Regions from separate parts of the Vibrio sp. CB1-5 genome, predicted to be linked through region 1. Evidence: predicted binding sites of a transcription regulator. Region 1 holds the regulator's gene; each other region holds the start of a gene.

Region 1 (7,915 bases):
CTGAATTTGAAACTGAGTCAGCGGAGCCCGCGCAATTAGAGCAGCAACAAATTGAACAACAGCTTGCGCCAAGTGATGAGTCCGAGAGCGATAAGAGCCCCTCGACAAATGAGTAAGCTTAGAAAGTTAAAAGCAAGCTTGCTCCCATAAAAAAGCTCCAGTCACCTTTTTGGTAACTGGAGCTAATACGTAATGTAAACTGTCTAATGATGTTAGTCGCCAGCGAACATATACCCTTCACCATGAACAGTAATAAAAATCTGAGGATTCTTAGGATCCATTTCCATTTTCGCTCTCATGCGACGAATTAATACATCAATCGTTCGATCATTTGGCGCATCAACTCGATGGCTGATCATATTCAAGATCCGTTCACGGCTCAGCACTTGATTCGGATAAGTGGATAGCGCAACCAACAGCTCATATTCCGCCTTGGTCAGTTTCACAGGATCACCATTGTTACTCAGCGATCGGCGCTGCTTATCAAACGCCCACTCGCCAAAGTGAATAACATGCTCACTTTGAGTCGATGATTCCAACACTGGCTGCTTGCGCGCAAGCGAAATACGCCACAACAGGTTCTTTACTCTCACCAACAGCTCACGCAGCTCAAACGGCTTAGTGACGTAATCATCCGCCCCCATCTCAAGGCCAACGATTTTATCGATGCTGTCAGTGCGACCTGTTACTAGAATAATGCCAATATCAGACTGACTTCTCAGTTCTCTGGTCAGCATTAGGCCATCTTCTTTCGGAAGATTGATATCAAGCATAACTAAGTCAATACTCGACTCTTGAAGCACCTGACGCATTTCGTTGCCATCTTGGGCTTCACTAACTAGATAACCTTCATTTTCGAAATAGCCAGCGAGCTTACTGCGAGTGACTACGTCATCTTCTACAACCAAAACGTGATATTTCATATCTGTACTATCTCAATCTGTAATGACAAGGCCATTCTATTCATAAACATTCACAATTCTAGTCCACGACAGCAGAGAACGGCACAAACCTACTTTTTTTTGATTCAAAACAACCAAAACCTTCAAACGGCATATGCAACAGAAATGAAAATACGCAAATATCTGACAAAGACCTGCTTTTCATATTTTTTAATAATTTAACTCATTTATTCATAGTACACGTTATTGCTATTCATCTTTATTGGCTAAAATAGAAGTATCATTTTTGGAGACTATACAAATGCAAGAAATCAAAGCATTTAATGAGCAACGTGCGGAAATCTATTGGTGGCTATCGAGCTTGTTTGCGGCTGAGCTGACGGACGATGAGCTCAGCAAATATCACAGCCCTGAAATACGTTCGTTTCTAACTGGCCTTGGCGAAAACCCATCGCTGTCGGAGCCAATAAAAACCTTCACTGATTCGCTCAATAGATTACAAATACGTGAAGATGCTCAGTTGGAACTCTCTGCCGATTTTTGTGATCTGTTTTTGAAGACCGACAAATATGGCGCACTGCCTTATGCCTCAATGTACATTGGCACTTCTGGCCTACTCAATGACCAGCCTGCACAAGATATGGCAGATCTGCTCGCCGAGCACGGTATCGCGGTAAATAAAGATCTCAATGAGCCTGCGGACCACCTTGCCATCGAACTCGATTTTTTAGGTAACCTCATCATCCGTTCGAACGAGTTGGAAAACGACACACATATGAATGATGCACTGCACGAACAAGCGGACTTCATCAATACTCATCTAATGAGTTGGTTACCTCAGTTTGTTAAGAAGTGCCAACAGTTTGATGAATTTGGTTTCTACTCTGCTGCTGCTCTCCTCTTACACGCCTTCTGTCAGTTAGACCTGACCTACCTTACGGATGAAAACGACTAACTACGATTTCAACGAATAGGCGCAACACACACTAAAGGTGCAAACATGGTTTTCAGTCATCTGAGTCAATTTTGCGCCTTAGTTATAAATTTGTGGGATAAATGATTGCCAGCTCACTAAGCTGCGACTACAATCCGCCGTTTAAATGCAATCGCCCATTGGTATTACAGAAAGTCACCTCCACTTAGGTGTCAATATTGAGCTTTGAGCTCAATTTGTCGATTCTACTTAGGCTTGCATACACTTGCCGGTTTCCGCTTTTGCATCCGTTTATTCACAAAAGCGCTGGAACCACTAAAATTAAAGCGGCACAAACGTTTACTCACTAATTCAATAAGCCGCGACTTATAGGATATCACTATGGCAACCATTAAAGATGTCGCCCGACTTGCTGGCGTTTCCACGACCACAGTATCCCACGTAATTAATAAAACTCGCTTTGTTGCAGAAGCAACACAAGAAAAAGTGATGGCTGCCGTCGATGAACTTAACTATGCGCCTAGTGCTGTTGCTCGTAGTTTGAAATGTAACTCGACTAAAACCATTGGTATGTTGGTTACCCAATCGACAAACTTATTCTTCTCAGAAGTGATCGATGGTGTAGAAAGTTACTGCTACCGCCAAGGTTATACCCTGATTCTGTGTAACACAGGTGGTGTTTACGAGAAGCAGCGCGACTACATCCGAATGCTAGCGGAAAAACGCGTAGATGGCATTTTGGTAATGTGTTCTGACTTGACTGAAGAGCTTCTTGAGATGCTTGACCGTCACGCCGACATTCCAAAAGTGATCATGGATTGGGGTCCAGAGAGCTCTCAAGCCGATAAGATCATCGATAACTCAGAGGAAGGTGGCTATCTAGCGACTAAGTTCCTGATTGAGAAAGGTCATACTGACATTGCTTGCCTAAGTGGTCACCTAGAAAAAGCGGTATGCCAAGAACGCATCATCGGCTACAAACGCGCGCTAGCGGAAGCAGGCATAGAGATGAAAGAAGATCGCATTCTAGAAGGTAACTTTGAATGTGATACTGCGGTTATCGCTGCTAACCGCATCGCTGCAATGGAAGAGAGACCAACGGCCGTATTCTGTTTTAATGACACAATGGCATTTGGATTGATGAGTCGCCTGCAACAGCTTGGTGTGCGCGTACCTGAAGATATCTCTGTTATCGGTTATGACAATATTGAACTGGCTGAATACTTTTCGCCACCGCTGACAACAGTGCACCAACCGAAGCGACGTGTTGGTAAAAATGCCTTTGAGATTCTACTAGAACGAATCAAAGATAAAGGTCACGAAAAACGCATTTTCGAAATGCACCCAGAAATTGTAGATCGTGACTCTGTCAAAGCCCTAACCTAACGCTGACAAAAGTGCCGATTTCGGCACTTTTTTTTGATCTCCATTCAAACTTTTCCACTGCTTATGTCAATTTTTTTATTCACCTTGAGGCACAAATAACCAAACATTATTTGAACCAAGATCACATTTCCAAAAATCTACAATCAATCACTTACATAGTTTTCCTATATGCTATATGTGTCACGCACAGGGCAAACCATCTGAAAAGGTGGGACGCAAAGCCTCCGGCCTAAACCAATTTTATTGATAGGTAGCGGGGTTGCCGATGGCAAGGGAAAAGACTCAGTTATAGCGGCGGCTTAACAGAGCTCTGACACCCGTTTGCTATACTCTCGGACCTGATTTTGGTGACACAATCAATAACACCGAGAAAAGAATAAGCATGGACAATCCTATACTAAAAGATTCAATGCAGTTGTTCGCTCAGCTTGGAAGAGTAAAGTCTCGATCCATGTTCGGCGGATTTGGCATCTTCGTAGATGATACGATGTTTGCATTGGCAGTAAATAACAAATTACATATCAGAACTGACCATCAGACCATTTCCACCTTTAAAAAGCTAGGTTACAAACCATACGTTTATAAAAAGCGTGGATTTCCCGTGGTAACTAAGTACTTCGCGCTACCAGACGATTGTTGGCAAGATCAAGACGCTATCTTGACTCATGCTAAACAAGCGCTCGCGTTTGCAAAAACTGAAAAAGAGCAACAGTCAGAGACGAAGCCAAACCGATTAAAAGATCTTCCTAATTTGCGACTGGCGACTGAGCGTATGCTTAAGAAAGCCGGCATCGAATCTGTGTGCGATTTGCAGCAGCACGGTTCTGTTGAGGCATTCAAAGCCATTCAAAGAACCCATTCAAGTTCAGTTGGACTTGAGTTGCTATGGGCTCTAGAAGGTGCCATCAACGGCACTCACTGGTCTGTGATACCACAAACCAAACGAGAAGAGCTTGCTAGCTTAATCAACTAACCCTTGGTTTTCCCAATAAAAAATCAGCCTTATGGCTGATTTTTTTCGTATTAGATGAAAGGAAAAGCTCGCCTGCCCTTTCTACTACACTAATACTGAGACATTACAAAGGATATCGTCATGAGCAAGAAGCTAATACTTGGGTTAGTACTGGTTGCCATCATCATATTTTTAGGCGTTAATTTTGGTCAGCATCTTACGCTCGAGAACGCCAAAGCGCAGCAAGCCGCACTTGCTGAGTACATCGATGCGAATTTTGTTACTGCGGCACTTACCTACTTTTTTGCCTACATCGCAATCACCGCGTTTTCCATTCCAGGAGCAGCAGTCGTTACCTTGCTCGGTGCTGCTCTATTCGGGTTTTGGACGAGTTTATTACTGGTTTCATTCGCAAGTACCATTGGGGCAACACTGGCATTTTTGAGCAGTCGATTTTTGCTTCGCGATTGGGTGCAAAGTAAGTTTGGTTCAAAGCTCGATACCATTAATAAAGGTGTGGAGAAAGATGGTGCCTTTTACCTATTCTCACTCAGACTCATCCCAGTATTCCCATTCTTTTTGATCAACCTATTAATGGGTCTAACACCAATCCGTGCATCAAAGTACTACCTGGTGAGTCAGCTAGGCATGCTACCTGGTACTGCGGTGTATCTAAACGCTGGTACGCAACTTGCCAACATTGATAGTCTATCTGGCATAGTGTCGCCGACAGTATTGGCTTCCTTTGCGCTACTTGGTTTGTTCCCGCTCATTGCTAAATGGATCATGGCTCGACTTTCTCGTTCGCCACAGGTACAAGAATAGATGAAGATTTTTATCGGTAATAACCCACCAGAGACTCACATCGTGCAGCAACAACTGACTTCAGAGGGTATCCACTGTGAAGTACGCGGTGAGGGAGTATTTGGGCTAAGAGGTGAAGTGCCTTTTGACGAAAGTTCACTGCCTTATGTTTGGCTGTTCGATATCGAACAATCAATGATGGCAAAAGCCATTATCAAGCAGTGGCAGTTAAAAACTCAACATGCCAATCACGCTGATTGGCATTGTTTTGCATGTGACGAACTCAATGAAGGGCAGTTTGAGGTTTGCTGGAACTGTCAAACTCCAAAGCAGATTAAGATGCCACTGACTTGATGAAATCTATCGAGTGTTTATTAAACTCATCTGGCCTTTCAACATTGCACACATGACCACAGTCTTTAATCTCTAAAAGTCGGCTGGATTTATGTTCAGCCACCATCTCTTTGACCGGCTTAATGAACATATAATCTTTATCACCCATCAAATACAAAGTCGGGATCGGCAACTCACGATCTTTGAAGTAGCGATTAAGCGGGTTCACTTCTGTTGTCAGTTGATACCAGCGCTTAAACTCTTTCTGACACAACTTCTTCGCTTCACGGACGAATAAGTGACGAGATTCTTTTTGACCCGGCTGCGGCATCACAATGTAAGCAAATAGGCTGTATAGCCACATGTAAGGAATCATGTGCTTACTCCAGTTGCCTATCTTCACCAAGATCTGCGAACGAGTGTTAAAACGCGTTACAGCGCCACCTAGCACCATCGAGCGAACTCTTGAGTGTGCGAGCTCCGCTATATTGCGAACGATGATGGTACCTAAAGACATGCCAACAAAATGTGCTGACTGAATTTTCAAATGATCCAGCACACGTACAATGTCCATCGTCACCTCTTTAAAGGTGTACTTGTTAGACATGATGTCTTTTAGAAACTGATTCGACTTACCATGGCCACGAAGGTCGATAAACAACAAATTGAAGTGTTCACGATAAGCACGGATTTGTTTGAACCAGATATTTGAACTACCGCCTGCGCCATGCACAAAAACCACCCACTCGTTACTGGTAGGGTGTTGATACGTTTTATGAAACAGCAAACTCTCTGACATAGTACTCAATATTCTTGATGCAATTAGAAGTAAGTTACCATAATTCGCCTGACGACAGGCAAAAACTATCGATGAATTTGGTAAAAATGATTAATAAGTGTAGCCAAAAATGAAAAAAAGCGGCGATTGCCGCTTTTAAATTGAGCTTACTGCTGGCTCAGTGCCAAGTCATACATCTTAATGTATTCCTTCGCTGATTCAGTCCAGCTAAAGTCCTTACGCATTGAACGTAGCTGCATTTCATGCATTTGTTCAGGGTGCTGCAGATAAAATAGCAGTGCACGTTGCAAAACAATCAGCAATGCATCGTGGCAAGGTTCATCAAAGCCAAAGCCTGTTGCATTTACAGGATCGTCATCAAAATCAATGACTGTATCTTTAAGCCCGCCCACCTTACGCACGATAGGCAAAGTGCCATAAGCCATGCTGTAAATTTGATTTAGACCACACGCTTCAAACTCCGAAGGCATCAAGAAAAAGTCCGAGCCTGCCTCAACTAAGTGAGCAAAGCGGTTGCTGTATGCCTCGACAAACTTAAGCTTGTCAGAAAACTCTTCGGCTAGGTCGTTCAAATGAGACGCGATTTGTGGCTCACCAGTACCGATAATCACTACCTGAACATCATTCTTTAGGAACTTGTCCAAAATTGGCAGGATATAGTGGAAGCCTTTTTGGTGCGTTAATCGACACACCATGCCCACCATAGGAACGTTGCGCTCAGGCAGTCCTAACTCTTGCTGAAGTAATGTCTTAGAAGCGAGCTTCCCAGACAACATGCTTTCTAGCTCATCACTGTAGTTGGCCGGCAAAAACTCGTCATGCTTAGGGTTCCACTCGGAATAGTCACAACCATTAACGATGCCATGCAGATCCTTAGAGCGATGCACAAAGTCGTCAACAAGGCCATGAGAACCCAGCGGCGTTACTAGTTCAGCGGCATAATTTGGGCTAACCGCGTTGATTTTGTCCGCAAAGGCTATACCCGCACGCAGCGTACTCACCCAACCTTCTCCATATTGCAGAAACTCCATACCAGAGAGATGTAACTCAGGAATGATTTCCAGCTGGCTGTAAGAGAAGATGCCTTTAAAGATGGCGTTGTGAACCGTTAGCACCGATTTCGTGCCATTAAAGCGTGTGTCTTCAGCATAACGCGTTTTGAGCAGAAATGGGATGAGACCGGTATGCCAGTCGTTAGCGTGCACAACCGCAGGTTTGATACCAAGCTTTGGCAGCACATCTAAGCTCGCAGCAGCGAAAAAGCCAAAACGCTCACCGTTATCTGCGTACGCTCGGTTATGCTCAGCATAAAGCTCTGGGCGGTCAAAATAGCGATCGCACTCGATCACGTACACTTCTACCCCATCGAGGTAGGTTTTCTTGACTTGATAAGGCGTATGAGGCCAATGCTCTAGCTCAGTGGCAAGCACAAACTCATACTGATCCTTGTTAGGTAATTTCTGATAGCCTGGTAGCGTGATCGCTACCTCCTTGCCAAGTTCTTGAAGCGCTTTCGGCAGAGCCTTGGCGACATCCGCCAAGCCTCCACTTTTAATCAGCCCTTGAACTTCTGAAACTGGAAACCATACGTCTATGTTTCTCATTCTAGAATCCAACTTTTGTCCCTTTTTTGATGACAACAATGCCACCTGGAGACACATGGAAACGCTTCGCGTCTAGCTCGAGATCCTCACCGATCACAGTTCCAGGGGCAATTTCAACATTTTTGTCGATGATCGCGCGCTTGATGGTACAACCCGCGCCAATCTTAACGTCACCTAGAATAACAGATTCACTCACTGCAG
Region 2 (7,915 bases), on a different contig from region 1:
TCGCGACGCCACTTTTATCAAAAGAGAGAGCAGAACCTGTAAGCACCGCTTTTTCTAATTCGACAAGAGATAGAGTCAGATTGTTGCGCTGCTGTCTCTCTAGTTCTTGTTTGAACTCCTCCATGATGCCGTCATTCGACGTCAAGCCCAGCGCTTTATAGGCTGCGACCAAGTCGGTAAAAGCGCTACGATAATCGACCAACTCTTTATCGAGTTGATTTGGCAGTGGAACATTTGATGCTTCAAGAGTTTGTTCTACTGCGATTTTTTGTTCAATGAACAACCTTGCATTCGAATTGAACTTATCTAAGTACTTTTCGTCTTTACGGAGTAAGAAATCTTTTTCGTTACGGCGAAGATTGAGAAGTGTGACTTCTAGCTGTCCAAGCTGCGTAGCCGCATTGGAGAGGTTGTCAGCGGTGCGGGCGAAGTAGGTACTGGTGCCCAGTACCGCAAGTATCGCCAACAGTGACAGCGATCCTAAGAGTAGAAGTTGATGCTTAATCTTCATAATGAGCCTTAACTAATTATCTATCCGTATTGAAACGCCGTGACTGAAGAGGGATCAGTAGACGCAAAGTTTTGTTATTATCTGAACTTGGAACCTTTTCGGGTGCGCAATATAGCAACTTATTGATTTTTAGTCTTCATTTGCAATAGCAAGAAGAAGAAATGGAATCGAGTGCATATAAAGCAACCTAATGAAACCCTTTATTGATATTTATATCGGTTATGAGGTGGCGTTCTTTAGCGAACGGTGTAGGTTTTAGAGCACAAAAATGAACATTAGAGGTTAACATCTTGTTACAGCTAGAAAAATACGACGCAATTATTTTTGATATGGATGGTACGCTTTTGGACACTATGCCGAACCACGTAAAAGCATGGGAGTTAACAGCTGAACACTTTGAATTTCCATTTGATCGTACTTGGCTGCATTCGCTTGGTGGCATGCCGAGTTATAAGATTGCTGGTGAGGTAAATCAACGCTATGGCCTGAGTTTGGATCAGCAAACAGTATCGACTTTCAAAATGGAGACGTTTGCTACATTGCCGTTTCATGGTGCCCCAATCATGCATACCTATGAAGTATTCAAGCAATATCGAGACCAGAAGCCGATGGCCATTGGTACCGGCAGCCAGCGTGACTCTGCAATAAAGCTGCTTACTGAAGCCGGTGTGTTGGAGGCGTTTGACTGTATCGTGTCGGCAACCGAGGTGACCAGCCATAAGCCGAATCCAGACACCTTCTTGATGGCAGCGGAGAAAATGGGCAAGCAAGCCTCACGCTGCGTTGTTTTTGAGGACACAAAGCTGGGGTTGCAAGCTGCGCACGCGGCAGGAATGGATTGCTATTTAGTGGCTGAAAGCAGCTTTGAGTTTTACCCTGCATAAAGAAAAACGCCCTATCGATGACGATAGGGCGTTTTAGTTATGCGCTTACACAGATGTAAGTCTACTGAATCTTAAGTAACTCAACATCGAAAATTAATACTGCTGAAGGGGGAATTGGTCCGCTACCACCTTTGCCGTAACCTAGTGTGCTAGGAATGTATAGGCGGTATTTATCGCCTTCCGACATGTATTGCAAACCTTCTTGCCAGCCCTTGATTACCTGGTTAAGGCCAAAGCTGATTGGTGTTCCACGATCAACGGAGCTGTCAAAAACGGTGCCATCGATTAGCGTACCGTGATAGTGCACTTTTACCTTGCTCTTAGCCGTTGGGGTTTCGGTATTTTCACCTTTATGAAGGATTTCATATTGAAGGCCACTTTCAGTGCTGATCACACCTTCTTTTTTAGCATTTTCAAGCAAAAATGCCTGACCTTGTTGGAAGTTCTCTTCACCTGCTTTGCTGTTGTTCCAAGTGCGATAAATCATGAAAGCTGCCAGCAGCAGAACGATAACAGGGATAAGAATTTTAGACACAATCTTTCCTTCTATTTAGTTTTTAGGTAATTAATAGTTTCGGCAATTTCATCGATTCCCTGATGACCAGAGACCATGACTTCATACTTACCGTTTACGATAAATGTCGGTACCGCATTTATTTGCGCTTCAATAGAGACTGACTCCGCGACTTCTAGATAACGGAATAATTGCTCTTGCTGCGTTTTATCGAGCTCGTATGGGCTTACCATGTCACGAGAGTGGAAAATACGATCGAGTTCCGCTTTCTTTGCTTCTCCATCTAGATCATGATCTTGAACCAAAGCAAAAAGGCTATCTTTCATATCTGCCGGCACGATACCGTTTTCCGACTGCATTACCGCAGTGTAAAAAATCATCGCGGCAATCTTGGCACTGTCATTGAACATAACGTGCAGTTTACCAAGCTTTTCACCCGTTTGTTCTTCTAAAGCGGGTAGCATTGGCTCTAGATTGCGACAGTGGCCACAGCTCAAAGAGAAGATTTCAGTGATTTGTGGAAGGCGGTATGTCGATAAGTTGGTATCCAGCGTACGATATTGTTTGCCTTCGACAGGAGTAGATGATTCGCTGCATGCAGCAATAGCTACAACCAGCGCTAATATAGAGAATGACTTAGAAAGTGTTTTTAACATGATAATGCTTCTAAATGAATTTAACCCAAAGAGTGTAACGTTGAATGAGTGGACCACACAAGAGGAGAAAAGACGAAAGATTTATTGTAAAGCTTTGACTATTTCGGTCGATAAAAGGGTAAGTTCAAAAGTGAGGAGTGGGTGATGTTGAAACTGAAAAAAATCGTAGCTTTTGCTGTAACGGGTAGTGCTGCGATCATTTTGTCAGGGTGCAGTTCGATGTCCGCAACCACAAGTAAAATGTTCCCAGCGATGCTAGAGACAGCGCCTCGTGGAGAGAGCGATGTCATGCACGCCGATTGGGCAGAGGCGCCGATCATGTCGAGCGCGAGAGTAGGCGGCCCAAATGGTCAGTATCGAACTCAGTCATGGGATGAACTGGAAACATATCTGGTTAATCACGGTTTGGATTATGAACTGATTCCCGGTGACTACGTCATGATTCGTCTCAAACAGAAAATTCATTTCAACACGGGTTCAGCCAATGTCGCTGATGGTTCTGCTCAGTGGTTAAGTCAGCTCGCTAGCTTTTTATCAAATCAAACCGGGGTGGATGTTGTCATTGGTGGTCATACCGACAATACGGGGACAGTGAAACTGAATGATTCTTTGGCAAATAAACGCGCAGAATCGGTAAAACGAGCGCTGGTGGGTAATAAAGTCCCACAGCAGATGATCTATACTCGAGGCTACGGGGAATACGTTCCGGCATGCACGAACTCTACTCAGTTTGGTAAAGCCTGCAATCGCCGAGTGGAACTGACACTGATTGTTGCTCAGTAATCTAGAAATACTAAAAAAGCGACGGTGAATCTGTCGCTTTTTGGTATCTGACTGTCAATAACGTATTGAAAGCGCTAGCTTAGCCCAACAATGTTGCCATCGTCATCAAGGTCTAAACTCATAAAGGCTGGCTTATCTGGCAAACCCGGCATAGTCATTACATTGCCGCAAAGTGCGTAAACAAAGCCTGCACCCGCACATAAGCGCAACTCACGAATCACCACATCAAAGCCAGTTGGGGCACCTTTGATACTGCCATCGGTCGTGATAGACAGCGGAGTTTTCGCCAAACAAACGGCGAGATGATCAAAACCGTGTTTCTTGTATATCTCTAACTGCTGCTGAGCCTGATAGGAGAGCGTAACACGTGCCGCACCGTAGCCAACTTCACATACCGTCATGAGTTTTTCTTCAATGGCTTGCTCAGATGTATACAGTGGTTTGAAGTTAGCTTCTGTTTCACATGCTTCAATCACTTTTTCAGCCAGAGCGACAGTACCTTCGCCGCCTTTGGCAAAGCCTTCGCTGATTGCAACGCCGCAATTGCTATCGAGTGCTTCTACCCACTCTTTGAGTAGAGCAAGCTCTTTTTCGCTATCTTGAGGGAAGCGGTTAATTGCGACGACAGATGGAACACCATACTTGGCAACGTTATTGATGTGCCACTTTAGGTTTTCAAAGCCGGCGTCAAGTGCAGCACTGTCTTCGCCATAAATGCTATCTGGGATCGGTGTACCCGGTTTGAGATCATACAAGCCAGAGTTAGCTTTTAGGCCACGAAGTGTCGCGACGATTACCGCACAGTCAGGTTTTTTATCTGTCGCTGAAGCTTTAATGTTGCATGCTTTCTCAAAACCCATATCAGAGCCAAAGCCGCCTTCGGTAACAGTGAAATCACTGAGTTTAGTGGCGATGCTGTCCGCAATGATTGAAGAGTTACCATGGGCGATATTTGCAAATGGTCCAGCGTGGATAAGCGTAGGTACGCCTTCCAGTGTTTGCATTAGAGTCGGCTCAATCGCCTCTTTCATGCTCACTGCCATGGCACCAGCAACTTGTAGATCTTCTGTTGTGATCGGTGTGCCGTCGATGGAGTAGGCGACAACGATCTTACCGATTCGTGCACGTAAGTCTTTTAGGTCTTTAGATAGCGCTAAGATAGCCATCAGTTCAGACGCAGCAGAAATATCAAAACCATCTTGGCGTTCATAACCATTAATGGTCTTGTTAACCTCGTTTTGACCAACCGTCACCATACGCAGGGCACGGTCATTGTGGTCAACAACACGTTTCCAAACCACATTCTTGCTATCGATTTTCAGCGCTTTTAATCCAGTGCGGTTTTCAAACGCTTCAAATCCTTGACGCTGTTCATGGTAGATACGCGCGTCAATAGCGGCTGCAGCCAAGTTGTGCGCAGCAGTAACGGCGTGGATATCACCTGTCAGGTGAAGGTTTAGCTCTTCCATTGGCGCAACTTGCGAATAGCCACCGCCAGCAGCACCACCCTTAACACCGAAAATTGGGCCCATAGAAGGCTGGCGGATACAAGCCATCACCGACTTGTTGAGCTTTTTCAAACCTTGAGATAAACCGATAGTTGTTACGGTTTTTCCTTCACCCAGCGGGGTTGGGGTAATCGCAGTAACAACGATTAGCTTGCCGTCACGGTTGTCCTTAAGGCGAGAAACCGCATCTAAAGTAACTTTAGCTTTGTGATAACCTTGCGGATGATACTCATGCTCAAGCAAGCCTGCTTGCTCGGCAATGTCAGAAATAGCGGAGAGTGACGTCGTACGACAGATATCGATATCGGAAAGCATTAACGGTCCTTTAAAGCCACAAAATTATTGAGGAAAACGTTTGCGTCAGGATAATACTGGTTAAATATGCTTTGTAAAGCTAAACATTTAGCCTCCTGTACTAATATTAACCAGTTTCTCAATAGTTGTCTGATTTAGAAACAAAAAAAGGGCCGAAGCCCTTTTTTATCGATCCCAGTACGCTTCTTCTTCGAGGCTGTCTTCCCTTTCAGGTAGCGCGCGCGTTAGTCGAGGAGAATGCTGGGTAAGTACTTCGTAACTTACACGGTTCGCGTACTTACAGATTTGCGATAGCGACGAATATGTTAAACATGGTGCAACGTGTTTGTCTGAGTCTGCTACATTCTTGCTGTGGAATGAGTTAGCTGTCATATCGTGTAGCAATGCAGAGAGGGCACCATCGCCAGCACCATTGGTGTTTTTGATTTCTAATGGACCGCCAAGATAAGGGCCAATATGTGAGTACACTTTTTGCGGATCAGTACAGTCTTGCTTGCGCATAGCGCGGCTGAACTCAAACTGGTTGAAATCGCTGAACTGCTCAGATGATAGCAAGTCATGGGTGGTTTCACGTAGAGTGACGTTGTCACAGTAACCTGCCATGTAAAGACCTTCTGGGCCTGCAGTACACAGGACAAGGTCGACCCAATCTAGCGCTTTATCAGCGGCTTGTAATGGATCAGCAAAGCCAGTTAATGCTTCACCTTCTTCTTCATTCATCGCCAAGATAGTCACGTTTTCTTGGATGTAATCTTGCCAGAACTTCTCGTTACCTTCGATTACCCACTTTGTACCTAGCGTAAGTACGATTGGTACCGACTTTTGTTTTGCGATTTCTACGGCGCGTGCAACGGCCTGTGGCATTGGATCTTCAGGCTTACCACGCATCAAGTACGAAGATACAACAAGCGCTGACGCTTTGTTAAATACCGATTCAGGAACACTTTCTGGACGCAGTTGGTTCATTTCACCTTCGTTGATAGCGAAAGTGCGTTCGCCGTCGTCTGTGATCAAGGTATAACAACGACCAATTGGGCCATCTACAGTCTGCAAATGATTTAGGTTCATTCGTGAAGATGTGCGGCAAAGGTAACGATAGCCGTAAGAGCCGACTTGGATGTTTTTTGACATCACACCGAGCAATACTGATTTGCTATCAGCGAGAACCGAGTAGTTGTGTAGTGTGTTGCCAATCGTATCACCCGGAAACTGGTGAGTGATCAACTCTTTCTCAACGAGTTCTGCATAAAGAGCGTCCGCTTTGCTCTCCTCAAGCACAAGTGAGTGTCCTTTACTCAAGTCGTATTTCGCTAAAAAGTCATCATCAACTCGTGCTTCGATATCAACGATGGTTTGACCGACACCAACAATCGTTGGACGGTACAGCTTAGGCGCTGACTGCGCTTGACTGACCGAAAGGTCTTTCTTGCTGGTAGGAAAGTAGTGTTTTGACTTGCGTTGTCCAGGAAATTTCATAATAAAAAGCTAGCGGCTCAAAATTTGTCGGCATGATATCACAAGAAGTTTATCTGTGTTTCATGAAATTGCATTGAGTTTGTGAGTTGTTTTAGTTTTGGGGTGCGTGCTACCTAGGTCAGCGGTCACAAATTGAACCGATTGCCATACGGAAAGTGTGTCGATATGCAATACTGTTCAATGCTAGGGTAAGGTAGAGGACGCAGGTTATGGATATGAAAAATCTGACAGTCGACGAAATTAGAGCGGTACTAAGTCGTTTAGATTGCTACTTTTTTGTCAAAGACCAACATGTGCGCTACACCTACGTTAACGACGCAGTGTCGCGTTTGTTTGGTAAACCTGCCGAAGACATTGTTGGCGGTGATGACACCCAGTTTTTTGACCTTGAACAGTGCCATGATCTTATTCAACACGATCGAAAAGTGCTCGAAGGAGAATCGCTGTCACAAGTTGAAAAAAGCACGGATATATATGGTGTGACCCATCACTATCAAATTCTGAAAACACCGATTTATGACGACGAAGGCAATGTGGCGGGAATTTTCGGTTTGGCGATCGACATTTCAGAGTCTATTGCTAAGCGAGATGAATATGAATACTTAGCTATTCGAGATGTCCTGACTGGCGTCTACAATCGCCGCTACTTGGAGTTGCAATTAAAGCGAGAAATTGCAGCTCACGTACGCCACAACAAGCCACTTTGCTACGTCATGCTGGATGTCGATAATTTTAAACATATCAATGACAGCTATGGTCACAGCATTGGAGACTACGTCCTTAAAAACGTTGCCAAGCTAATGGAATCATCGGTACGCGAAGAAGACTATTGCTTTCGTTTTGGCGGTGATGAATTCGCCTTGCTGTTACCGCTGACCTCGTTATTTGCTGCTTATAAGGTGGCGGAGAGAATTCGTGCCAGCATTGCTGAACATGAGTTTGTGTCTTCAGAAGGGCAAAAGTTCTCTATTAACATTAGTCTTGGTGTTTCACAGCTTACTGAAGGAAACACGGGCTTACTTGTCGCTCAAGCGGATGGGGCGTTGATGACGGTGAAACGTGAAAAGGAAGGAAAAAACATGACGTTGGTCTTTTGTGACAAACAAGGCCATATTACCGAGTGTGAACGATGTAAGTTGAAACGTACCTGCCATTAAAAAGTCAGCTCTAAAGAAAAGAGCTGACTATATGTCGAGGACTACTGTTGAACGTCTACCGGAGATTCTACGTAAGCTTTAGTTCCCCACAAGGGTACGGTCGACAAGCTG
Region 3 (7,915 bases), on a different contig from region 1:
TTAACAAGTACTTCTGCGTACTTAGTTGGGTGTAGCGTTAGGAACGCGGCACCGAAACACGCAGAGAAGGTTGGCGTTGGCTCTGTGATGCCACGCTCAGTACCAGCTAACTTAGCCGTAAAGCCTGATAGGAAGTGGTACTTAGTTTGCTCTGGCGTTAGCTTAGATACTGGTGGTAGAACACCGAACGCATCAGCAGATAGGAAGATCACCTTATTCGCGTGACCGCCTTTCGATACTGGCTTCACAATGTTGTCAATGTGGTGAAGTGGGTATGAAACACGAGTATTTTCTGTTTTCGAACCATCATCAAAGTCGATAGAGCCGTCATTGCGAACAGTCACGTTCTCTAGTAGCGCATCTCTGCGGATCGCATTGTAGATGTCTGGCTCAGCTTCTTTCGATAGGTTGATAGTCTTCGCGTAGCAGCCACCTTCGTAGTTGAAGATACCGTCATCATCCCAGCCGTGTTCATCGTCACCGATTAGCGCACGTTTAGGGTCGGTTGATAGTGTGGTTTTACCTGTACCAGATAGACCAAAGAACACCGCCACATCACCGTCTTCGCCCATGTTTGCAGAACAGTGCATAGAGGCGATATCACGAAGTGGTAAGAAGTAGTTCATCATTGCGAACATACCTTTCTTCATTTCGCCGCCGTACCAAGTACCACCGATAAGCTGCATTCTTTCAGTTAGGTTGAACACAGTGAAGTTTTCAGAGTTAAGGCCGTGCTCTTCCCATTTCTGGTTGGTGCATTTAGCGCCATTCATAACAACGAAATCAGGCTCGAAGGTTGCGAGCTCTTCTTCTGTTGGACGAATGAACATGTTTTTAACGAAGTGCGCTTGCCACGCTACTTCAGTGATAATACGAATGCATAGGCGAGTATCTGGGTTGGTACCGCAGAATCCGTCGATCACAAATAAACGTTTATTGGATAGTTGACCAGTAACCAGAGTTTTAAGGTCGCTCCATACCTCTTGAGACATAGGTTTGTTGTCATTTTTAACCTTGTCGTTAGTCCACCACATGTTTTCTTCAGTTGTGGCGTCTTTAACGATAAATTTGTCTTTTGGAGAGCGTCCAGTAAAGATCCCCGTATCTACAGCAACGGCGCCAAGCTCAGTAACTACGCCTTTCTCGTAGCCTTCTAGACCTTCGCGAGTTTCCTCTTCAAATAACTGTTCGTAGCTTGGGTTGCGAACGATGTCAGTTACGCCAGTGATTCCGTACTTGGTTAGATCGATTTGTGCAGCCTTGTTAATGTCCATAACGGTCATAGGTGCTCCTTATTGGATTTTTGTAGGGATTTTAAAATTGTAGTAATAATTGTTTAGTTGTTATTTTGTTTTTTATTTTGAACTCCATGCTAGCAACGGATATCCGAGAAAACAGGGAGGTAGCTCAAAAATTACTCATCAGTTATTGATGGTTTTAAGTGTTTTATCACATATTGAATTTGGGTGATTTTTCCTCAAAGCAAACCTTTGCGCTAGATCAAATGTAACACAATAAAACCACCTCTAGTTAGATGTTCTGTTCATGTTTTTTGCAACGTTGTTAAAAAAAACGAACAAAAAAAGCCAGTTCGTTAACGAGCTGGCTTTTGGGTTTGAAAACGTTCAGATTTTAGTGAACGGTGTTATCACCAGATGCTGATTGAGCATCCGCAAAAATCGCTTTGATTTCTGGTTCGTCGAAAGCGTACGTGGTACCACAGTAATCACAGTGAAGTGCGACTTCGCCATCTTGTGCAAGAATATCCATGATCTCTTCTTGTGCTACCGTTGAAATGGCACCCGCGCTGCGCTCACGTGAGCAGCCACAGAAAAACTCGACTTGTTTTGGTTCGAATACTTGTACTTTATCTTGGTTGTACAAGCGATACAGCAGCGTGTTCGCCTCTAGGCCAAATAACTCTTCGTCTTTTACGGTATTGGTCAGTTGCTCTAGATGTTCAAAGTCCTCAGCTGAACCTGTACCATCAGGCATCACCTGTAGCATCATACCTGCAGCATGTGGTTTACCTTCAAACTCACCTGTGCGGATCCACAAGCGTGTTTTTAGCTGCTCAGAGCGTTCGAAGTAACCTTCAAGAACTTCAGCAAGTGTGTCACCCTCTAGGCCTACGACACCTTGGTAGCGCTCGCCCTTATCAGGAGTGATGGTGATAACTAGGTAGCCTTTGCCCATCATGTCATGGATGTTGGCATCGTCGGCAATGTCACCTTCCCAACGCGCTACACCACGAAGCTTTTGGTTGTGGTCACCGTTGATTACAGCAAGTGATACCGGACCGTCACCTTGAAGCTGCATCGTAATCGAGCCTTCAAACTTAAGTGTCGCAGTCAAAAGGCTGGTGGACACGAGTAGGTCACCAAGTAGCTTTTGTAGCGGAGCTGGGTAGTCTTGGCTTGATAGAATTTCTTGATAAGCGGTATCCAGTTGCACGAGTTCGCCGCGCACAGACAGTTCTTCAAAAAGGTAGCGGTTAAGTATGTTGTTAGCCATTGAGGAAGCTCCAGCTTATTGGTGTTTAAATTTAATGATGTCTCGACGCTGTTTCTTGTCAGGTCGACGCTCTGGACTTGGGTTATGTGCGTGCAGTTTTCTTTTCAACGCGTTGTCTTCTCGCTTGGCGATACTCTCTGAAGTCTCGCTATAGAGAGTCTGGGCTTCCGGTGCACCTCGACGTTGATCAGAGATTCGCTCAATGACCACGGTTTTCTCTTCATTACCTTGGCGCAGGGCGATCACTGCTCCCAATTCCACTATTTTGCTCGGCTTCGAGCGCTGTCCATTGTAGTGGACTTTGCCGCCGTCGACCATATTTCGTGCGATACTTCTGGTTTTATAGAAGCGAGCAGCCCACAACCATTTGTCCAAACGAACGGAATTATTCTCGGAACTCATTGTCATTCCTAGTTTCTAAGTCAGTATTGGTGAGCCAAACTGAACTAGTGATAGATTTATCTTGCTATTGGTGTACTAAATGGTGCTCAGATCTAAAAAATTCAACCCCACATTCGCAATAGCATTACTGTCACAGCAGATATGCTATAGTCTGTCGGTTGGCAATGAGTAAAAAGGTTGCTTATATCTTCGAGATTTATAACATAGTGAAATATCGGAACGTTCATTACCTAGCAGGAAGTTAAAAGGGTGAAAGGAATATCTATATCGGCGAATGGCATGACCGCGGCCTCTTTAACTTCATTTTTACGACGTTGTACGCAGTACCAGTCTCAAATTAGTCTTATTGTCACCTTAGTGTTGCTTGTTATCTCTTCTTGGATCGCTGGGGCTTTGTTGTGGCAGTTGTTTCCGCAATCGCACTCCGTAACACGCTGGGTTGCACCAACGGCAGTGAATGCCCCAAATAATGTGCAAACGACTAAGCTGCAGTCGTCAGATATCAACAATGCCAATATTTTTGGTCGTTACAGCAAAAAGCAAAAAGTGGTGCAAGCACCGGTAGTCACTGACGCGCCTAAAACTCGTCTTAATGTGGTTCTTGTCGGCTCCGTGGTGAGTTCGAACCCTGAGCGCAGTCTAGCCGTCGTTGCTCATAGAGGTAAGCAAGGCACTTATGGTATCGGTGAACAGATTGATGGTACCCGTGCAACTGTGAATGCAGTTCTTATCGATCGGATTATTATTTCCAATTCTGGCCGTGATGAAACCGTCATGCTAGAGGGGTTGGAATATAAAAAGTTGGAATTGAATCAGCGCCCTAGAGCTGCGGCTTCGAACATCGCAGGTAACAATCCGGTCGATTCAGAAGAGAAACTAGCTGCGATCCGCAGCACCATTACCCAAGACCCACAGCAAATATTCCAATACGTCAGGCTTTCTCAAGTAAAGCGTGATGGCAAGGTAGCAGGTTATCGAGTGAGCCCAGGGCGAGACCCTGAGCTGTTCAATTCGGTTGGTTTACAAAATGGCGATATCGCCATCGCACTCAATGGTGCTGACCTAACTGACCCTGCTGCGATGGGGCAGATTTATCAATCCATCACCGACCTAACCGAGTTAAACCTCACCGTTGAACGCGATGGACAGCAACATGACATCTTCATTCAGTTTTAGTCATGTCGACAGTATTACAAGGGAGCAATAAGTGAAAAGTTGGCTTAAAACAAGTACCTGGTTATTGATGGGGAGCCTGATGGCTGCACCCGCGGTATCAGCCAATGAATTTAGCGCCAGTTTTAAAGGCACTGACCTTCATGAGTTTATCAATATTGTTGGGCGCAACCTCGACAAAACCATCATCGTTGATCCTTCCGTACGCGGTAAAGTCGATGTGCGCAGTTATGACGTACTGAATGAAGAGCAGTATTACAGCTTTTTCCTCAACGTTCTCGAAGTGTATGGCTTCGCTGTGGTTGAGATGGACAACGGCATTCTAAAAGTTATCAAAGCCAAAGACGCGAAAACCTCCGCGATTCCCGTTGTCGGTGATACTGATATTGCCGTGGGCGATACTGTGGTCACTCGTGTGGTTGCGGTTAAAAACGTCTCGGTACGTGAGTTGTCGCCACTGCTAAGGCAGCTCAATGATAACGCTGGTGCGGGTAACGTAGTGCATTATGACCCGGCGAATATCATTTTGATCACAGGCCGCGCTGCGGTGGTAAACCGCCTAGCGGAAATTATCAAGCGTGTTGACCAAGCTGGTGATAAAGAAGTGGAAGTAGTAGAGCTGAAAAACGCGTCTGCAGCAGAAATGGTGCGTATTGTCGATGCGCTGAACAAAACCACGGATGCCAAAAATACTCCTGCGTTCTTACAACCTAAGCTGGTGGCTGATGAGCGTACTAACTCAATTCTTATTTCCGGTGACCCTAAAGTGCGTCAACGCTTGCGCCGTTTGATTGGTCAACTGGACATTGAAATGGCCACTAAAGGCAATAACCGTGTTCAATACCTAAAATACGCCAAAGCGGAAGATTTGGTCGATGTGCTGAAAGGCGTGTCAGATAACCTGCAAAAAGAGAAGCAAGCAGGAACAAAATCAGGTTCTACAGCGAATCGCAGTGAAGTCATGATTGCCGCGCACCCAGATACCAATGCGCTAGTACTGACTGCTCCGCCAGATATTATGAAGGCGCTACTTGAGGTGATCTCTCAGCTGGATATTCGCCGCGCGCAAGTCTTGATTGAAGCTCTCATTGTAGAATTGGCTGACGTTGATGGTGCTAACCTCGGTGTTCAGTGGGGCTCGGTCAATGGTGGCAGTGTGGTGCAGTTTAGCAACACAGGTGCGTCTATCGGTAGCGTGATGGTCGGCATGGAAGAAGCCAAAGACAAGAAGACCACGGAAACTCGTGTCGATGCTGATGGCAATCCATACAACGTAGAAACGACAACAACCGGTGACTTCTCTAAATTGGCAAGCGCATTGAGCGGCGTGCAAGGTGCTGCCGTCGGCATTGCCCTCGGTGACTGGACAGCACTCATCACCGCGGTTTCTAGTCAGTCAAATTCGAACATTCTGTCATCGCCAAGCATTACTGTAATGGATAACGGTGAAGCTTCGTTCATCGTCGGTGAAGAAGTCCCAGTTCTGACGGGGTCAACAGCAGGCTCAAACAACAGCAACCCATTCCAAACCGTTGATCGTAAGGAAGTGGGTATTAAGCTAAAAGTCGTCCCACAGATTAACGAAGGTAACTCAGTTCAGCTCAACATTGAGCAAGAAGTCTCTAACGTCCTAGGTGCGAATGGTGCCGTTGACGTGCGCTTTGCTAAGCGTCAGCTCAACACTTCAGTCATGATCCAGGATGGCCAAATGCTGGTGCTTGGTGGCTTGATTGATGAGCGTGCCGCAGAGAGCGAATCGAAAGTACCGTTCTTAGGCGATATTCCTTATCTTGGCCGCTTGTTTACGTCGACCTCTACTACGGTAGAGAAGAAGAATTTGATGGTATTCATTAAGCCAACCATCATTCGTGATGGCATGACATCAGACGGCATCACGCAGCGTAAGTACAACTACATTCGCGCTGAGCAGCTGTTCAAAGCGGACAAAGGCCTTAAGCTAATGGATGATGGCTTTATCCCTGTTCTGCCTGAGTTTAATGAGACGGCGCGTTACCCATCAGAGATCCAAGCGTTTATTGATCAGGTGGAAGCGAAGTAATGATGGAAAGCCCAGAGCATCGCCCGCTAGCAAACCGTTTGCCGTTTAGCTTTGCGAATCGCTTTAAAGTGGTGTTTGAAGCGCAGGAGTCGCAGTCGGTTCTCTATTATGTAGAACCGCTGGCGCTTAATGCTTTGCAGGAAGTAAAGCGGGTATTTCGAAAGCCGTTTTCATTGCATGCACTGCCGTCGAGCGAGTTTGATGCCAAGTTGACTCAGGCGTACCAGCGTGACTCCTCTGAAGCTAGACAGTTGATGGAAGATATTGGCGCGGATAGTGACGACTTCTTCTCTTTGGCAGAAGATCTGCCTCAAGATGAAGATTTGTTAGAGTCCGATGATGATGCGCCAATCATTAAATTGATCAACGCCATGCTTGGCGAGGCGATCAAAGAAGGTGCGTCTGATATCCATATCGAAACCTTCGAGAAAGTGCTGTCGATCCGTTTTCGTATTGATGGTGTATTGCGTGACGTTCTGGCGCCAAGTCGCAAACTGGCGCCACTTTTGGTATCGCGCGTTAAGGTCATGGCTAAGCTGGATATCGCTGAAAAACGCGTACCACAAGATGGTCGTATCTCACTGCGTATCGGTGGTCGAGCAGTGGATGTGCGTGTATCAACTATGCCGTCATCGCATGGCGAGCGAGTGGTAATGCGTCTATTAGACAAAAACGCCACTCGCCTCGATCTACACAGCTTAGGTATGACGGCAGATAACCATGCCAACTTTAGACATCTTATCGGCCGTCCTCACGGCATCATTTTGGTCACTGGTCCCACCGGCTCTGGTAAGTCGACCACGCTGTATGCGGGCTTACAAGAGATCAACAGCAATGAGCGTAATATCCTCACCGTTGAAGACCCGATTGAATTTGATATTGATGGTATCGGTCAGACTCAAGTGAATCCTAAAGTCGATATGACCTTCGCTCGAGGCTTGCGTGCTATCTTGCGTCAAGATCCTGATGTGGTGATGGTGGGTGAGATCCGTGACCTAGAAACGGCGCAAATTGCCGTCCAAGCGTCATTGACCGGTCACCTAGTGATGTCGACATTGCATACCAATACGGCTGTAGGCGCGATCACACGTATGCGTGATATGGGTATTGAGCCATTTTTGATCTCCTCATCACTATTGGGCGTGTTGGCGCAGCGTTTGGTGCGAACTCTGTGTAAGGACTGCAAACAGCCCTACGAAGCGGACGCAGCCACGAAACAACTGTTTGGTCTTGCAGAGTCTGAGCCGCTAACACTGCACAAGGCGGTTGGCTGTGAGCGTTGTAATCAGAAAGGCTATCGCGGCCGTACGGGTATTCATGAGCTGCTGATGGTCGATGATAAGGTGCAATCGTTGATCCATGACGAAGCGGGTGAGCAAGCGATCGAAAAAGCCGTGCGCTCTCATACCCCAAGCATCCGTGATGATGGTTTCCATAAAGTCAGACTCGGCGTGACCTCGCTTGAAGAAGTCATGCGCGTGACTAAGGAAGCGTAAGTGGCGGCATTTGAATATAAGGCACTCAATGCCAAAGGTAAGCAAGTCAAAGGGTTGATTGAAGGTGATAATGCTCGTCAGGCGCGCCAGCGTCTAAAAGAACAAGGCCTTATCCCGGTTGATATTGTTGAAGCCAAAGGTAAGGCGTCGTCAAATTCATCCGGTGCAGCCAGTGCAAAACCGATGTTTAAGCGTGGTTTAAGTACGCCTGATTTGGCACTGATTACGCGACAGCTATCCACCTTAGTTCAATCTGGTATGCCGTTAGAAG
Region 4 (7,915 bases), on a different contig from region 1:
CCATCAGCTGTCCGGCAAGGCTATTGATATCTACTGCATCTTTCCCAAGACGCGACGCGAGCATATCAATGTACATTTTTGGCATTGACTGAATAATCTGCGGAGTCGCTAAGCAATGGTGAATGGGCGCACCTAACGTCACACATGCTTTAATTTTTTCTGGCTCAAGAAACGACAGGCGAGCCATGGCATTACCACCAAAACGAAAACCAAGCAAACCGACTCTAAAATGATCCACCCAAGGAATATGCGGAAGCTCACTCAATACGGCTTGGTGCAAACAAGAGGTGTCTTCCGTTAACGGCCAATGAGAGCTGTGGCCGATTGATGGCATATCGACCGTAAGCATGGCGATACCCGAAGGAGCCAAATAGTCCCTGAATAGGCGCCACATATCAGTCTGCAAAGAATCTAATCCAGCACTAACAATCACAACAGGCTGAGGTTTCTCAGTGCTTACTAAGTGAAGATTAGCGGCAATACGTCGATTCTGATACGGGATCTCAACTTGCTTAATGATGTGGCTGGTGTGTTTCGCGGCTTCGTTGTAGGCGTTGTTTGCCAGCACCTGAGCTTGCAGCGCTAGGTTGTCATTTTTAAGATGCGGGTAACCCGCAATACTAAAGCTCAGTGAGGCTTTAAACAGCTCTTCCGCTGCTGCGTCACCTTGCAAATCGTTGGCACGCTTTTGATGCATCATGCCATGCTTGGTCCACTCGTAGTTCCAGTTACCACCGTGATACCCCATGACAGTATCAAGCCACTCATCAACCGTTCTCGAGTGATCCGAAGAGGCAATTTTCGCCAGAACTGATTCTAGCTCAATCGGGTCCATGCCCTGCCAAACCCATTGCAGACGCAAGAGATTGCGATACCAAGAGGTTGGCTGCTTTGATTGACGTTCCTCAAGCACACGGATACTGCTTGGCATGTACCGGATAAGGTGAGAGGTTTCTTTGGCCTGCTTGTTTTTTTCAAACAAGGTTTCAGAGATGTTTTTGCTGACTTCTTCGGACATACGCGCACCTAGCATTACCTGTTAACAGCAACAATATAATCGAATAATCGCGATTATTCAGTGTTTTTGTCTCTCAATTGCTGCAAATTTCTCGATGATTGACGCCGAAACTCAGTTGGCGTTTGGCTTACTCGCTTTCGAAACTGATGCCGAAAGGTGCTCTCAGATGCAAACCCGCAATGGTAAGCAATGTGTGACACCGTTGACGAGGTCGTGGCAAGCAGCTCCTTGGCGCGATCCACTCGCGCTCGCGTTAGCCATTCAATCACCGGCAGTCCGACGACATTTTTAAACGCTCGCTGAAAGGTGCGCGACGTCATATCCATTTGGCTTGCAAGCGAATCCACCGTATGAGATTCAGACAAGTGCTCTCTAACCCAATCCATAACTTCCGCTATCCTAGTCTGCGATGTCGCCATCGCCTGCTGCGAAACGATCTGCAACTGCTCTCCATCTCGGTAAGCAGGAATAACAAGGCGCTGTGCTACCATGTTAGCAATCCGATAACCGTAATCCTGTCGCACGATATAGAGCATCATATCCAACCCGGCGGCCGAACCCGCAGAGGTCACAATGTTCCCATCTTCAATGTATAACGAAGATGATGACACCCGAAGGCTTGGATAGCGCAGTGAAAGTAGGTGTGAGTGGTGCCAATGTGTTGTCGCCGCGCGCCCGTTTAACAATCCCGCTGCCGCAAGCACAAATGCCCCGGTGCAAATACTGCAGATTCGTGCACCACGTTCATGCGCACGTTTTAGTGCATTCACCAACACCTTGGGTGGCCGCTCATTCACATCTCGCCAGCCGGGAAGAATAATGGTGTCGGCTTGCTCTAGTACCTCAGGGCCGTGTTCAAACGTCACCGATACGCCCCCAATGGCTTGTACTGTACGTGACTCTATGCCACAAACCTTAAACTGGTACCAATCGACGCCAAGCTCCGGTCGCTCAAGTCCAAAGATTTCCACCGCGCAGCCAAACTCAAAGGTTCTCAGTGACTCGAATCCCACTAAAACAACAGAGTGTGGCAGCGAGTTGGCATGATCTTGGGGAATTTTGTCTCTATCCATCCTGTTGTATGAGCCTTTTTGCTTATAGCCTTTTTATAAGATTACCACATATGGACTTTAGCCAAGCGATGAACCTGACGACCTACTTCAAATTATTTCTCTCTGCTTTTTTTTGGGGAGGCTCGGCGATTGCTGGGAAAATAGCGATGGAGACCTTTTCAGTCTCCATGGTCACCATTTTGCGATTTGGTATTGCCGCTTTGGTGCTGGCACTGCTCTATCGACGACAAGTTCAACACTATTCCATGCCTTTAATGCGTCACTTTAAAGTGGCGCTGACCGCATTCTTTGGGATCACGGCATGCTATTACTTTTACTTTCGAGGCCTTGAACTGTCGAGTGCGTTCAATGCGGGAGTCATTGAAGCTACGATTCCATGCCTAACACTGTTTATCGCTGTCTGCAGCGGCAAGCGAGAGAGTTTCACAAAAGTGATTGGCTTTTTAGGAGCCTATGTTGGGGTTATTTACATCGTATTTGATGGGCAATTGGAGAAACTGCTCAATATTGACTATTCGGTTGGCGATTTGCTGCTGTTACTTAGCACTTTCTGCTTTGCGGTTTACAACATTTTTGTGGAGCGCAATAAACAAGATACGCCTAACAATCTTTTTATGTACTACATCTTCCTGTACGGAAGCCTATTACTGCTGCCTTGGCCACTTTTGGAGTGGTGGATGATGGATAGTGCCATGGTATTAAAGCCGGTTGGGCTAGACGCCATTATTGCCGTTCTGTTTATGGCATTGGGGGGCTCTGTGGTGGCGTATCTATTTTTTAACCAAGCCATTTCCGTTATCGGTGCCGCCAGTGCGTCATCATTTATTAATTTGGTACCTGTGATTACCGTGTTCCTATCGGTGTTCTACCTTAAGGAAGAGATATCCATCAGTCAGTGGATAGGGTCTGCGATCATCTTTGTCGGTGTGGCTATCTCCAACTATGAACCAAAGCGTCGCCAAGCTCCTAGAAGCCCGTTAACCAACAAACCGGCTGAGTAAAACTCAAAAGACAAACTAAGGGCAGACGAAAAAAAACCGCGATATCAACTATCGCGGTTTTTCAAACATCACTGTTTACTTTTGCTTACGGTTAATTGGCTCAACGTAAGACAGTGCCATATCCCATGGCTGTTCGATCCAACAATCTTGGTCGATATCAACAATGTATTCGTCAACTAGCTCAACGCCAGCAGGCTTAGCACACACTGTTACTAGTTTAGCTTTAGGGTACATTTCACGGATTTTACGAGCCGTGTCGCCGCTATCTACTAGATCATCAACGATTAGGTAACCTTCACCGTCGTGCTCTGGTGCTTTCAGTACCGTCATATCACGTTGGTGATCGTGGTCGTAGCTAGAGATACATACTGTGTCTACATAACGAATACCTAGCTCACGAGCTAGAATCGCAGCTGGTACTAGACCGCCACGACTTACACCGATAATGCCTTTCCACTGTTCAGCTGGCATTTGACGCTCAGCGAGTTGACGGCAATATGCGTGCATATTGTCCCAAGTGATGATGAATTTGTTAGCCATAATAATAACCTAATTAAACCGTATTCGAGACTTAAGCAGCCACAATGTACTTGATGACAAAGATTGCAGACATTACCCAAACACTCATGGATACTTCGCGACCTTTACCACTCAATGCTTTAATAGCAGCGTAAGCGATGAAGCCAAGTGAGATGCCTTCTGCAATTGAGAATGTAAATGGCATCAGCAAGCAAGTTACAACAACCGGTGCCGCTTCAGTGATGTCTCTCCAATCGATACCAACTAGACCAGACATCATGAGGATTGCTACATAGAATAGCGCACCCGCGGTTGCGTAAGCTGGGATCATACCCGCCAAAGGCGAGAAGAATAATGCAAGTACAAACAAAATGCCAACAACAACTGCAGTCAGACCAGTACGACCACCTGCTGCAACGCCAGCTGTACTTTCTACATAAGAGGTGGTGTTTGATGTACCGAGTAGTGCACCTACTGAAGTCGCTGTTGAGTCAGCCAGCAGTGCTTTGTTTAGACGAGGGATTTTACCATCTTTACCGATAAGGTCTGCTTTTTGGGCTACGCCTACTAACGTGCCTGCCGTATCGAACAAGTCAACAAATAGGAAAGCAAACACAACAGAAATCATACCGATTTCGAACACTGCAGAAAAATCAAGCTGCATGAACGTTGGTGCAATGCTTGGTGGCGTAGACATAATGCCGCCCCACTGAACATCACCAAAAATAAGGCCTAGACCTGTTACTGCAAGGATGGCAATCATAACCGCGCCTTTAACACCACGGTGAACAAGAGCGATAGTAATGAAGAAACCAACAGCAGCCAGTGTAGCTGGTAGAGAAGTAATGTGACCTAGAGATACAAGCGTCGCTGGGTTATCAACTACGATACCCGCATTCTTCAGAGCAATCAGCGCTAGGAACAGACCGATACCCGCTGAGATACCGGTACGAAGCGACATAGGAATGGAGTTAATAATCCACTCACGGATCTTAAACACACTCAGTAGAATGAATAAAATACCAGAGCAGAATACCGCCGCCAGTGCGACTTGCCATGTATAACCCATACCCAGAACAACCGCGTAGGTAAAGAAGGCGTTTAGACCCATACCTGGCGCTTGAGCAATTGGGTAGTTAGCAACAAAACCCATGATAAAACAGCCAATCGCAGCTGCTAGACAGGTTGCAACGAATACTGCGCCGCGATCCATGCCGGCATCAGCTAGAATTGCTGGGTTAACAAAAATAATATAAGCCATCGTCAGGAAGGTAGTGATACCTGCGATAATCTCAGTGCGCACTGTGGTGCCATTTTCACTGAGCTTGAACAGCTTCTCGAGCATAATCGAATCCCTAAAAAGTGTAAAAAGTAAACGGTTGCGTAAACGATTGGCGCGAATTATAAGGTTATCAAAACGCAAATTCCAGCTAGAATTTAGACTCTAATCAACATATTTTCCGGTTGATATGAAACCTATTCGGTAACGACTGCTAACAAATTGAAATAGTTACCGCATTTACGCCCTATTTAATCATAGCGATAAGGTGGGATAACTGGACGAAAATTCACCATACTTTTTGAGATTAAGATGGCATTTCTTAGAAAAAGGTAAAAAAAACGCCACTCCTGAGAGTGGCGGTAGAATAATTTGGTCATCAATTGGGGTATATAACCAACAATAAATTCTCAATTTAGGGGAAAATCTTAATTACTATCTACCGTAGTAGACATTGTACGCGAAGTCTTTCGTATATACGTTTTGGCTGGTCCAAAACATCGCGCTTGCTAAACCTTGCATAACATCACCTTCTAACAAAACAAATAGTGGATAAAGTTGCTTTGAATCTCGGTTCCTTGGAGGCGATAAATCGGGCTCAATCCTTGAACAAGCTATGTTGAATCAATCAACTGTTCAAAAGAATACCATATTGAATTTAAATTACAAGACCAATAGCGATCCAAGTCACATAAATTTCATAATTCCTGAAATTCACCACCAATTTTGTAATTTTATTACGGATAATGTTATCATCAATATGCACTTCTGCGCACTTTGTAAATCATTTCAGTAACACCCAACATTACATAATTGCTTTGCTTTTACTACTCGTTGTTTACAACTAATGGTATTCTTGCCTTTATCTTAAATAAGCTAGAAAACCAGATGTTTTCACCTCGAATCCAAACATCTGAGGAATAACAATCTAGCCTAGTCTGCATAAAGGAGAGTTCCGTGTCTGAATTCCATTCTGAAATCAGCAAGTTGTCACCGGCACCGGTTTGGCAATTTTTCGACAAAATCTGCTCAATCCCACACCCTTCAAAGCATGAAGAAGCATTAGCACAGTACATTATTGGCTGGGCGAAAGAGCAGGGTCTTGATGTAAAACGCGACGCGACAGGCAACGTATTCATTAAAAAGCCAGCAACGGCAGGCATGGAAGACAAGAAAGGAGTGGTTCTACAAGCGCACATCGATATGGTGCCTCAAAAAAATGAAGACACTGACCACGATTTCACTCAAGACCCAATCCAGCCATACATTGATGGTGAGTGGGTAACCGCAAAAGGCACAACGCTAGGTGCTGATAATGGCATCGGTATGGCAACGTGCCTAGCTGTACTTGCTTCAAACGATATCAAACACGGCCCACTAGAGGTTCTACTGACCATCGATGAAGAAGCTGGCATGACTGGCGCATTCGGTCTAGAGGCAGGTTGGTTAGAAGGTGACATTCTTCTAAACACTGACTCAGAACAAGAAGGCGAAGTATACATGGGTTGTGCGGGCGGTATTGACGCAGCTATCACGTTCGACATCACTCGCGAAGCGGCACCTCAAGGCTATGTTGCACGTCAGCTAACACTGAAAGGTTTGAAAGGCGGCCACTCTGGCTGTGATATTCACACTGGTCGTGGCAACGCCAACAAACTGCTTGGCCGTTTCTTAGCAGGTCACGCAAAGGAACTTGGTGCTCGCCTAATTGAATTCCGTGGTGGCAGCCTACGTAACGCTATTCCACGCGAAGGTTTTGTTACTTTAGCACTACCAGAAGAAAACCTAGCGAAGCTAGAAGAACTTTACAGCTTCTACACTGAGCTCCTGAAATCTGAGCTAGGCGCTATTGAAACTGACATTATTAGCTTTAACGAAGCCGCAAATCTTGGCGATGTGTTCGAGTCTAACGCTCAATCCCGCTTTATCGCAGCACTGAATGCTTGTCCGAATGGTGTTATTCGTATGAGTGACGACATTGAAGGTGTCGTTGAGACGTCACTAAACGTTGGTGTAATCACGACGCAAGCGGATAAAGTTGAAGTGCTATGCCTTATTCGCTCGCTTATCGATTCTGGCCGCTCTCAAGTAGAAGGCATGCTAGCATCAGTCGCAGAGCTTGCCGGTGCGACGATTGAGTGCTCTGGTGCTTACCCTGGTTGGAAACCAGACCCAGAGTCAGAGATCATGGCTATCTTCCGTGATATGTACGAAGGTATCTACGGTCACAAACCAAACATCATGGTGATCCACGCGGGTCTAGAGTGTGGCCTATTCAAAGAACCGTATCCAAACATGGACATGGTCTCTTTCGGCCCAACCATTAAGTTCCCTCACTCGCCTGACGAGAAAGTAAAAATCGACACGGTTGAGCTATTCTGGAACCAAATGGTAGCCCTACTAGAAGCGATTCCTGCTAAAGCTTAATTTAGCCAGTATTGTGATTGATAAGCCGATGTTTAACCAAAACATCGGCTTTTTTGTTTCACATCAATTGTGGCTTTTGAGTTTCCTCTGCAGCCTGTGTATATTGAGACCAGTTATCATTTTTAGAGAAAGACATTATGCAAGTTTACGGTTGTTGTGAATTGGTTCGTGAAATCTACGCACAAATTGGTAGTGGCGACCAAGCCTACATTCCACAAGCAATCTCATGTGCCGTCCGAGCACTAAACGAAGTGGCTGCCAATGAAAGCCTGCCAAAAGATGTCCGTGAACAAGCGGCATTCGCGGCGGCAAACTTATTGATTTCGGATTTTGAAGACAAGTAGAGACTAAAGATGAATCTAGCCAACTTTGAAACTATGGATCCTGTGATGCTAATGAGTATCGTCAACATGAAACTGCGTGACGACTTTGGCGGGGATTTAGATAAGCTCGTCAACTACTTCGACATTAGCAAATCGGCTCTTATCGAGAAGCTTGCCAGTGCTGGCTTTGACTTTCTAGAAGATGCAGGTCAGTTCAGGTAAACAAAAACACCGCTAGGTTTCCCTCAGCGGTGTTTTTTCATTCTTGATTCATA

What was found. The regulator PurR, encoded in region 1, represses purine synthesis genes. The targets are predictions, from matches to a motif close to TNANGNAAACGTTTNCNTNA.
Region 2: the regulator PurR is predicted to act here: its motif matches at 5,200-5,219, upstream of ACJB0T_RS11695 (formate--tetrahydrofolate ligase).
Region 3: the regulator PurR is predicted to act here: its motif matches at 1,479-1,498, upstream of pckA (phosphoenolpyruvate carboxykinase (ATP)).
Region 4: the regulator PurR is predicted to act here: its motif matches at 4,979-4,998, upstream of ACJB0T_RS17090 (NCS2 family permease).

Annotation. Positions count from the first base shown of each region.
Region 1 is NZ_JBJHPB010000007.1:73,851-81,765, reverse strand. It holds gene elyC (envelope biogenesis factor ElyC) at 1-116, shown strand, start outside; gene torR (two-component system response regulator TorR) at 213-923, opposite strand; gene torD (molecular chaperone TorD) at 1,204-1,857, shown strand; gene purR (HTH-type transcriptional repressor PurR) at 2,218-3,222, shown strand; cyclic di-GMP riboswitch class I at 3,403-3,489, shown strand; gene ACJB0T_RS07340 (TfoX/Sxy family DNA transformation protein) at 3,605-4,195, shown strand; gene ACJB0T_RS07335 (TVP38/TMEM64 family protein) at 4,316-4,999, shown strand; gene ACJB0T_RS07330 (putative signal transducing protein) at 5,000-5,332, shown strand; gene ACJB0T_RS07325 (alpha/beta fold hydrolase) at 5,313-6,110, opposite strand; gene glgA (glycogen synthase GlgA) at 6,257-7,714, opposite strand; gene glgC (glucose-1-phosphate adenylyltransferase) at 7,716-7,915, opposite strand, start outside.
Region 2 is NZ_JBJHPB010000014.1:30,016-37,930, forward strand. It holds gene ACJB0T_RS11670 (methyl-accepting chemotaxis protein) at 1-511, opposite strand, end outside; gene ACJB0T_RS11675 (beta-phosphoglucomutase family hydrolase) at 799-1,395, shown strand; gene bamJ (BamJ family beta-barrel-assembly machinery protein) at 1,457-1,930, opposite strand; gene ACJB0T_RS11685 (thioredoxin domain-containing protein) at 1,942-2,565, opposite strand; gene ACJB0T_RS11690 (OmpA family protein) at 2,710-3,348, shown strand; gene ACJB0T_RS11695 (formate--tetrahydrofolate ligase) at 3,423-5,171, opposite strand; gene ACJB0T_RS11700 (inosine/guanosine kinase) at 5,337-6,647, opposite strand; gene ACJB0T_RS11705 (sensor domain-containing diguanylate cyclase) at 6,857-7,804, shown strand; gene ACJB0T_RS11710 (CreA family protein) at 7,846-7,915, opposite strand, start outside.
Region 3 is NZ_JBJHPB010000013.1:101,387-109,301, reverse strand. It holds gene pckA (phosphoenolpyruvate carboxykinase (ATP)) at 1-1,283, opposite strand, end outside; gene hslO (Hsp33 family molecular chaperone HslO) at 1,633-2,514, opposite strand; gene hslR (ribosome-associated heat shock protein Hsp15) at 2,530-2,916, opposite strand; gene gspC (type II secretion system protein GspC) at 3,196-4,092, shown strand; gene gspD (type II secretion system secretin GspD) at 4,124-6,148, shown strand; gene gspE (type II secretion system ATPase GspE) at 6,148-7,644, shown strand; gene gspF (type II secretion system inner membrane protein GspF) at 7,645-7,915, shown strand, end outside.
Region 4 is NZ_JBJHPB010000026.1:54,187-62,101, reverse strand. It holds gene frsA (esterase FrsA) at 1-1,018, opposite strand, end outside; gene ftrA (transcriptional regulator FtrA) at 1,072-2,091, opposite strand; gene ACJB0T_RS17100 (DMT family transporter) at 2,142-3,092, shown strand; gene gpt (xanthine phosphoribosyltransferase) at 3,168-3,632, opposite strand; gene ACJB0T_RS17090 (NCS2 family permease) at 3,664-4,956, opposite strand; gene ACJB0T_RS17085 (aminoacyl-histidine dipeptidase) at 5,848-7,317, shown strand; gene ACJB0T_RS17080 (YaeP family protein) at 7,455-7,661, shown strand; gene ACJB0T_RS17075 (DUF4250 domain-containing protein) at 7,671-7,862, shown strand.